DNA from 3 places in the Dorea hominis genome. Region 2 is predicted to be linked to each of the others. Evidence: predicted binding sites of a transcription regulator. Region 2 holds the regulator's gene; each other region holds the start of a gene.
What was found. The regulator Rex, encoded in region 2, represses fermentation and respiration genes when NADH is low (regulators of the CRP and FNR family bind a similar motif). The targets are predictions, from matches to a motif close to ATTGTTAANTANTTAACAAT.
Positions count from the first base shown of each region.

Region 1: the regulator Rex is predicted to act here: its motif matches at 1,146-1,165, upstream of adhE (bifunctional acetaldehyde-CoA/alcohol dehydrogenase).
Region 3: the regulator Rex is predicted to act here: its motif matches at 2,222-2,241, upstream of pdxA (4-hydroxythreonine-4-phosphate dehydrogenase PdxA).

Region 1 is NZ_JACOOY010000010.1:46,006-49,283, reverse strand. It holds gene H8S07_RS08825 (type III pantothenate kinase) at 1-104, shown strand, start outside; gene dusB (tRNA dihydrouridine synthase DusB) at 107-1,063, shown strand; gene adhE (bifunctional acetaldehyde-CoA/alcohol dehydrogenase) at 1,269-3,278, shown strand, end outside.
Region 2 is NZ_JACOOY010000002.1:177,387-180,664, forward strand. It holds gene abc-f (ribosomal protection-like ABC-F family protein) at 1-1,579, opposite strand, end outside; gene H8S07_RS02235 (redox-sensing transcriptional repressor Rex) at 1,714-2,370, shown strand; gene H8S07_RS02240 (NAD(P)H-hydrate dehydratase) at 2,544-3,278, shown strand, end outside.
Region 3 is NZ_JACOOY010000011.1:12,814-16,091, reverse strand. It holds gene H8S07_RS09170 (four-carbon acid sugar kinase family protein) at 1-993, opposite strand, end outside; gene pdxA (4-hydroxythreonine-4-phosphate dehydrogenase PdxA) at 994-2,013, opposite strand; gene tpiA (triose-phosphate isomerase) at 2,317-3,105, shown strand; gene dhaL (dihydroxyacetone kinase subunit DhaL) at 3,260-3,278, opposite strand, start outside.

The DNA.
Region 1 (3,278 bases), on a different contig from region 2:
TTGGAAAAATCATTGCTGCAGAAACAGATACGATTGATGTGTATGATCCTCAGCTGACTTTAAAAGGACTTCATATTATTTATCAAAAGAACAGGAAACGTTAAGCATGAAGATTGGAGAAGTAAAGCTTGAAAATCCATATATCCTCGCACCGATGGCGGGGGTTACAGACCTGCCCTTCCGTTTGCTCTGCAAAGAGCAGGGGGCAGGGCTTTTATGTATGGAGATGATCAGTGCGAAAGCACTGCAATATAAGAATAAAAATACAAAGACTTTATTGGCGATTCATCCGGAAGAATATCCGGTTTCATTGCAACTGTTCGGATCGGAGCCGGATATCATCAGTGAGATCGCGAAAATGATCGAACCACTTCCATTTCAGATCCTGGATATCAATATGGGCTGCCCGGTACCGAAGATTGTGAAGAACGGAGAAGGTTCTGCACTTATGTTAAGACCGGAGCTTGTCTATGAGATTGTGTCAAAGACGGCAAAAGCAATAAAGAAACCTGTGACAGTGAAGATCAGAAAAGGATTTGACGATGCGCATATTAATGCAGTGGAGATCGCAAAAGTTGCAGAAGAAGCAGGAGCAAAAGCAGTAGCCGTACATGGAAGAACAAGAGAGCAGTATTATTCCGGAAAAGCAGACTGGGATATTATAAGACAGGTTAAAGCAGCAGTGTCTATTCCGGTTATCGGAAACGGTGATGTGACAACCGGAGAGCAGGCAATCCGGATGCGGGAAGAAACCGGCTGTGATGGCGTAATGATCGGACGAGGCGCCCAGGGAAATCCATGGATTTTCAGAGAACTTCTGGAATACGAAAAGACTGGAAAACTGCCGGAACGTCCTTCGCCGGAAGTGATTCGCGAGACAATGCTAAGACATGCGAGACTTCAGATGGAGTACAAGGGTGACTTTATCGGTATCCGCGAGATGCGAAAACACGTTGCTTGGTATACGAAAGGAATGAAAGGCTCATCCAAATTAAGAGATGAAATCAACCGGACAGAATCTTACGAAGAATTGGAAGCACTTCTTTATGAGAAGATCAAATAATGATAGCTACTTTATTACACCGCATTGATAGTGTGGTAAATATATACAAAAATCCTCCTGAAAATTATTGCTTTTCGAAGCGATTGTTTAAAAATTAACAAATATGTTAAAAAAATACCAAAAGTAATTGACAAAATATTAACGAGCATGTATAGTATGAAACATAGAAAGAAATCATATATACCATTTACAGGAGGATCAGAAGATGGCAAAGAAAAAAGAGACAGTACCAACAATCATTGATAGCGTGGAAACTCTTGAAGCAAAAATGAAAGCGATGAGAGAAGCACAGAAGATCTTTGCTACATACACGCAGGAACAAGTTGATAAGATTTTCTTCGAAGCAGCAATGGCAGCCAATAAAATGCGTATCCCTCTTGCGAAACAGGCAGTCGAAGAAACAGGTCGTGGAATCGTTGAAGATAAGGTTATTAAAAACCATTACGCAGCAGAATATATTTATAACGCATACAAGAATACAAAAACCTGTGGCGTGATCGAAGAAGATAAAGCATATGGAATTAAGAAGATTGCAGAACCAATCGGACTGGTTGCGGCAGTTATTCCTACAACAAACCCGACATCAACAGCAATTTTCAAAACACTGATCTGCTTGAAGACAAGAAATGCAATCATCATTAGTCCACATCCGGCAGCTAAGGCATCTACAATTGCAGCAGCAAAAGTTGTTCTGGATGCGGCAGTGAAAGCAGGAGCACCGGAAGGAATCATCGGATGGATCGATACACCTTCACTGGAGCTGACGAATACCGTTATGAGAGATGCAGATATTATTCTTGCAACCGGCGGACCTGGAATGGTAAAAGCAGCATATTCTTCCGGCAAACCGGCACTCGGAGTTGGAGCTGGTAATACACCGGTTATTATTGATGACACAGCAGATGTGAGGATGGCAGTAAACTCCATCATTCATTCTAAGACATTTGATAATGGTATGATCTGTGCATCTGAGCAGTCTGTAACTGTACTGGACAGCATTTATGATGAAGTAAAGAAAGAATTTGCATACCGTGGATGCTATTTCCTGAAACCAGGCGAAGAGCTTGATAAAGTTCGTAAGACAATCATCATCAACGGCGCATTGAACAATAAGATCCCTGGAAAGTCTGCTTACGAGATTGCAAAACTGGCAGGTGTAAAAGTTCCGGAAAATACAAAGATCCTGATCGGTGAAGTAGAATCCGTTGATATTTCAGAAGAATTTGCACACGAGAAATTATCTCCGGTACTCGCAATGTACAGAGCAAAGACATTTGATGAGGCACTTGGAAAAGCAGCTCAGCTTGTAGCTGACGGTGGATATGGACATACAGCTTCTTTATATGTGCATCCGGCACAGACAGAAAAGATTGCAAAGCATGCAGCAGCAATGAAGACATGCCGAATCCTTATTAATACACCATCTTCACACGGTGGAATCGGTGATCTGTACAACTTCAAACTTGCTCCGTCCCTCACACTTGGATGTGGTTCATGGGGTGGAAACTCTGTATCAGAGAACGTAGGCGTAAAACATTTGATCAACATTAAGACGGTAGCTGAGAGGAGAGAGAACATGCTGTGGTTCAGAACACCTGAGAAAGTATACTTTAAGAAAGGCTGTATGCCGGTAGCACTGGATGAACTTGGAACCGTAATGCATAAGAAAAAGGCATTTATCGTAACCGACAGCTTCTTATATAAAAATGGATATGTAAAACCGATTGAAGAGAAACTGGATGAGATGGGAATTCAGCACACATGCTTCTATGAAGTAGCACCGGATCCGACATTACAGTGTGCACAGAAAGGTGCAGACCAGATGCGCGCATTTGAGCCGGATACGATCATCGCACTCGGTGGTGGATCTGCAATGGATGCCGGAAAGATTATGTGGGTGATGTATGAACATCCGGAAGCAAACTTTGAAGACATGGCAATGGATTTCATGGATATCCGTAAGAGAGTATTTACATTCCCGAAAATGGGAGAGAAGGCATATTTCGTAGCAATTCCTACATCTTCTGGAACAGGATCTGAGGTGACACCTTTCGCGATCATCACAGATGCAGAGACTGGTGTAAAATGGCCGATTGCTGACTACGAATTGCTTCCGAATATGGCAATCGTAGATGTTGACAATGCAATGACAGCCCCAAAAGGGCTGACAAGTGCATCCGGTATTGATGTTATGACACATGCGATCGAGGCATAT
Region 2 (3,278 bases):
CGTAATTTCCAATGTAATTGACAAACGTATGATGCGTAAGATCCAGGATTCTTGTGGCAGTCTGATTGATGAAATAACGGTCATGCGAAACATAGAGCAGTGTTCCGGTATAATTATTCAGCGCTTTTTCCAGAATTTCTTTTGAGGTAATGTCTAAATGGTTGGTCGGCTCATCGAGGATCAGGAAGTTTGCTTCAGAGAGCATAAGCTTTGCAAGAGAAACACGTCCTCTTTCACCACCGCTTAAATCGGAAATCCGTTTAAAGACATCGTCTCCGGTAAATAAGAATGCTGCAAGCATGTTCCGGATCTGCGTATTTGTAAGAGTCGGGTAATCATCCGAAATCTCTTCAAAGATTGTCTTTTCCATATGGAGCACATGGTGTTCCTGATCGTAGTAGCCAATCTGGACATTCGTACCAAGGGTGAAAGTTCCGTTGTCTGCAGGGAGAACCTGATTTAAAATCTTAAGCAGAGTCGTCTTGCCGGTTCCATTATCGCCGATGATCGCAACGTGTTCGCCACGCTTGATCTCAAAACTGATATCTGAAAATAACGTCTGTGGTGGAAAGGCTTTACTTAAATGTTCTACCGTCAGTACATCATTACCGCTGATGGTTGCAGGTTCAAGCTTTAACTGAAAGTCTTTGTTTGTTTCTATCGGTTTTTCTACCGGCTTGATCTTCTCAAGCATTTTCTCACGGCTTTCCGCCCGTTTGATTGATTTCTCGCGGTTGAAAGAGCGGAGCTTTTCAATAACAGCTTCCTGATGCTTGATCTCTTGCTGTTGGTTGAGATATTCTTTGATACGCGCTTCGCGGATCTGCTGTTTTTTCTGAGAGTAATCAGTATAATTACCAGAATAAGTCATCAGTTCACCGTTTTCTATTTCGATGACTTTCGTAACAATCCGGTTCAGAAAATAACGGTCGTGTGAGACGATCAGTACTGCACCCGGATAATTTAATATGTAAGTTTCCAGCCACGTGATTGAATTCAGATCCAGGTGGTTGGTCGGCTCGTCCAGAAGCAGGATATCCGGTTTAGTAAGCAGAAGTTTGCCGAGAGAAACACGGGTTTTCTGTCCTCCGGAGAGCGTATTCACCGGCTTGGTAAATTCTTCTTCCTGAAAACCTAGTCCCTTTAAGACGCCAGTCAGTTCGCTTTCATAAGCATATCCATTTTCGCGTTCAAATGCTGCGGTCAGCCGGTTGTAGGAGTCCATGTGGTCTTCCAGAGAGTCTCCACTTAAGTCCTTCATCTCCAGTTCCAACTGACGGATCTTCTGTTCCATGGCAATGATATCTGCTTTTGCCGTGCGCACTTCTTCGTAGATCGAACGATCTGTATTCATGTCCTGATGCTGGGCGAGATATCCCATAGTCTTTCCTTTGGTCAGGATGACGGAACCACCATCTGACGGCAGTTCTCCGGCAATTATCTTGAAAATAGTAGATTTGCCGGCTCCGTTCGGGCCTACAAGGGCAGCTTTCTCATGATCTTCTATATGAAAAGAACCATCTTTCACAATGATTTCTTCACCAAATGCTTTGTTAATTCCATGACAGGCGAGTATCATAAAAAATTCCTCCTTATCTGTTCACATACGTTCTTATTATAGCGAAAACGTAATAAAAAAACTACTAAAAAATTGACTTTATTCATACAATTTTATATAATAACAGTTAGAATACATATGGGAAGGTGAAAAAATTGGATAATCGAGGAATATCACAGGCAGTCATCCGACGTTTGCCGCGATATTATAGATATTTAGGAGAACTCCTTGAAAATGGGGTAGAACGTATTTCTTCTAACGATCTGAGCAAAAGGATGAAGGTTACTGCGTCTCAGATTCGTCAGGATCTTAACAATTTCGGAGGATTCGGACAGCAGGGATACGGCTATAATGTCAAATATCTATATACAGAGATCGGCAAAATCCTGGGACTGGAAGAAGATCATAAGATCATAATCATTGGTGCAGGTAATTTGGGACAGGCACTTGCAAATTATGCAGCGTTTGAAAAACGTGGATTTATCCTGACCGGAATTTTTGATGTAAATCCGCGTCTGGAGGGAGTTGCGATTCGTGGAGTGCCGATCCGCATGATGGACGAGTTGAAGTCCTTTGTCCAGAAGAATGATGTAGAGATTGCTGTACTTACAATTCCAAAAGAGAAGGCAATCGAAGTTGCGAATATGCTTGTGGAGAACGGCGTGCGCGCGATTTGGAACTTTGCACATACAGACCTCAATCTGCCGGATAACATCATTGTTGAGAATGTGCATTTGTCAGAGAGTCTGATGCAGTTATCTTATAACATCAGTCGTTATAATGAAGACCAGCGCAAAAAAGGAAAGAACTAGTAAAAGCAGACGTATAGAAACAGGCATGTGTATACAGGCTTGTTTTTATACGTCCTTTTTATATGATACCAGAGCAGAAAAGCCTGCATTCATGTGAGCTTGTCAGTAAGCGGATGTAAGGTTTTGTGACTCCGCAGGTGTCATAAGTACGATTATATTAGGGAGATGAGCATATGAGGTTTTTACCGGATGGAGACAGTATGAAGGCGGCAGATAAGGATACGATAGAGAATCTCGGTATCCCATCACTGGAACTGATGGAACGTGCGGCGAGGAGTTGTATTGATTCCATGAAAAAGGAAAAGCTGGATTTTACAGATGTTCTGATTGTCTGTGGATCGGGAAATAATGGCGGAGATGGTTTTGCTATCGCGAGACTTTTAAAAGAAGAAGGATGTGCGGTTACTGTTTTTATGGCGGGGAATCCGGCACATTTAAGTGCGGAATGCCGATATCAGTGGAAGCTTTTTGAAAGCATTGGAGGATCGATCCGCGACCACTACCCGGATGGCACATACAGCCTGATCATTGATGCTATATTCGGTGTTGGTCTGAGTCGTGAAGTAACCGGGCATTACCGGGAAGTTATTGAGTGGATGAATGAAGCGTCCGGAACAAAAGTTGCAGTGGATATTCCATCGGGAATCAATGCCGGAAATGGTTGTGTGCTTGGTATTGCATTCCGCGCAGATTATACAGTGACGTTTCAGGTTGAGAAGATCGGACTTATCTTTTATCCTGGAAAAGAATATGCAGGTAAAGTCACAGTGACAGATATCGGAATATCACTCCGGACGATGGAGAAGAACAAGAACATTGCATATCTGCCGGACAGAGAGGAATATATCAGAATGCTGCCGGACAGACCGGAAGATTCCAATAAGGGTACTTATGGAAGGCTGCTTGTG
Region 3 (3,278 bases), on a different contig from region 2:
TTCTCCATGAAGAGCCGTCTCAAAAAGGATCGCTCTTGGCTGATTGTCAGATTCCAGAAGTTCTGCCGCTTTGTTTACAGCTTTGAATACTTCATCCAGGGCAACATCACCGCCCTCAATAAGTGGAAGCGGTTCTACACTAACTCTCACATGACGAGGATCCTGACACAAGATTTCCATCTGTTTTTTTGTAACCGGAGTTGCGCTTCCTGCTGCGATCAGAACTGTCTTTCCTGCCTCATCAGCCTGCGGAGGAATATTCGGTTCCTCGGCACTGATCAGTTCTCTATAAAATGCAAGTTTTGAAGTAAACGGTCCCGGATCTACTGCAACAACATCCCATCTTAAGCTGATACATGCCTTTGCAATGTTTTCTACATCTTCCAGTGTGATTCCGTCTACGACAATCACTTCACATCCTGCTTTTTTCTGTTCTGCAAGAGCTTCTTCAATGACTTCTTCTCCTGCAAGAACTTTATCTAATGTAACCAGACCGACTTTTCTTCTTGTCTGGCCTTCCAGTAATCTTGGAATATAATTTTCTTTTACCGGAGTACGCACATCCTGTGCAACCGGCGTATTGATCAGAGCCACACCATCGATAACGGAATATCCGCCAACCAAGATTCTTCTGGACTGTGGCATAGCAGGTACTACTACTGCAACTGTACCTTCTTTCATCTGATCCAGCATTGCATCGATTTCTACACCAACACCGCCGCGAAGTGTAGTATCAATACGTTTTGAAAAATATTCAACGCCCATTTTCTTCAGAGCGATCGTTGCTGATTTTACTTTATCATAAGCTTCATTTGCAGGAAGCGGACGGCTGTTACTGCTGATCAGGATTGCATCCAGTTCATCAATTCCTTCTGTCTTCTCTGCTGCTTCTTCGTTAAAAAATACCGCTGTTCTGGCTTTGGATCTTGCAAGGAGCACACCTGTTGTTGTTGCTCCTGTCAGATCATCTGCCACTGCTCCGATTAATGGCATTTATTTACCCTCTCTTTCTTGCTGTTTTGCAGCATACTCAGCTACAACCTTCGTAGATTCAATCAGACTTACACATCCTGCGATTCCTTTTCCCGCGATATCAAATGCTGTTCCGTGATCTACAGAACTTCTGATAAACGGAAGTCCGAATGTCAGTGTTACAGATTTTTCGAAATCAAGTGTCTTACAAGCAATGTGTCCCTGATCGTGATACAGAGAAAGGATTGCATCGAATTTACCAGATTTACCAATGTTAAATACAGAGTCAGCCGGGCAAGGTCCGATTGCATTGATTCCTTTTGCTTTTGCAGCTTCAACGGCCGGTCCGATATCTGTAAGCTCTTCTGTTCCGAATAATCCGTTGTCTCCGTTGTGTGGATTTAATCCTGCAACTGCGATCAGTGGATTCTCGATTCCGACTTTACGAAGCTCTTTATCAATGTTGATAACGTTCTCTAAGATTACGTCTTTTGTTGCATAGTGGCAAGCGTCTACCAATGACATGTGACGGCTTACAAAGAATACTCTTAATTTATGGCAGGAGAACATTGTCAGCGCATATGGAGAATTTGTCTGATGCTGATAAATCTCTGTATGTCCAGGCTCTTTTACTCCGACTAATTTGATAGCTCCTTTGTGGATTGGAGATGTAGAAACTGCATCTACTTTCTTAGCCATTCCAAGTTCGATAGATTTCATAACCCAGTCGATTGCCATCTGTCCTGCAAGCTTCTGCTCTTTTCCCCACTCGATAGAGTCTGTATCGTAATCTCCTGTTTCCAGAATATCGATTGTTCCAAATTCATATTTTGCTTCGGAAGGATCTGTGATCTTGTTGTATTTTAATTCTTTTCCAAGAACCTTTGCAGCTCTTTCCATGATTGCCTGACTTCCGATCACAAATGGTTTGCAGCATTCATGAATCTCTTCTGAAAGCATAGTTCCTACTACAATCTCTGGTCCGATACCTGCCGGATCTCCCATTGTAATTGCTGTAACTGGTCTGAATTTCTCGCTCATTTTTCTCTTCCTTTCGTTTTCGAATACTTTCGTTTTATGTTTTGTATTTTTGTTTTGTTTTCATTTGTTGATTTTATTTTATTACTTTTGCTTTCGTTTTTCAATAGCTTTTTATCATTTCAGTAGATTCAAACACATTTTCATTACAGTTTTTGTGAATATTTACTATTATTTGCGCCTATTCTTTCGTTTTTTTTCGTTTTTTCGTTTTGTTATTTTTTTGTCATGGATTTTGTTGCATTTTTTTCGTTTCGGATGTATAATGAAACCAACAATTTTTCATATAGAATCGAGGAGGATGACATGAAGAAAAAGTTATACTTTGGAAGTAACCTGAAAATGTACAAGCCTATCAAGGAGACTGTAGAATATCTCCAGTCACTGGTTGAACATACAAAGGACATCAGCCGTGACGAGATTGAACTGTTCATCATTCCTTCCTATACAACACTGGAAAGTGCAGTGAATAAAGTAGACCGCAATTATATAAAAATCGGTGCACAGAATATGTGTTGGGAAGACGAAGGTCAGTTTACCGGAGAGATTTCACCGGTTATGTTAAAAGAACTCGGGCTGGATCTTGTAATGATCGGACATTCCGAGAGACGTCATGTATTCGGAGAGACAGACGTTGAAGAGAATAAGAAAGTAAAAGCCGCTCTGAATCATGACTTCACAACTCTGCTCTGCATTGGTGAGACTGCTGAAGAGAAGAATTTCGGTATCAGCGCAGAAGTGCTCCGCACACAGTTAAAGGTCGGCTTCCACGATGTTCCGGTTTCACAGGTTCCGAATATCTGGGTTGCTTATGAGCCGGTATGGTCCATCGGTGTAAATGGAACACCTGCTTCCGCAGATTACGCGGAAGAGATGCACAAAGTTATCAAAGAGTGTCTGCAGGAGATCTTCGGTGATGCTTCTAAGGACATTCCGGTTCTGTACGGTGGAAGTGTCAATCCCGGCAATGCCAATGAACTCATTGTTCAGCCATCTATTGACGGATTATTTACCGGACGTGCTGCATGGCAGGCAGACAAGTTTGACAAGCTGATCCGTGATGCAAAAGCTACTTACGAAGCAGCACAGGCATAAGTCCTTTTGCTGTTTGCTTACTTATATTATTTATCAATTCCAAAAGAAGCCCCGTTTCACCGGTATGTGTGAAACGGGGCTTCTGCTGTTATTTCCCTATTAGTTTTTATCCACAATACAGACTTTGAATTTTGTAATTTATCCACACTGCTTTTTACTTCTCTTCACAGATA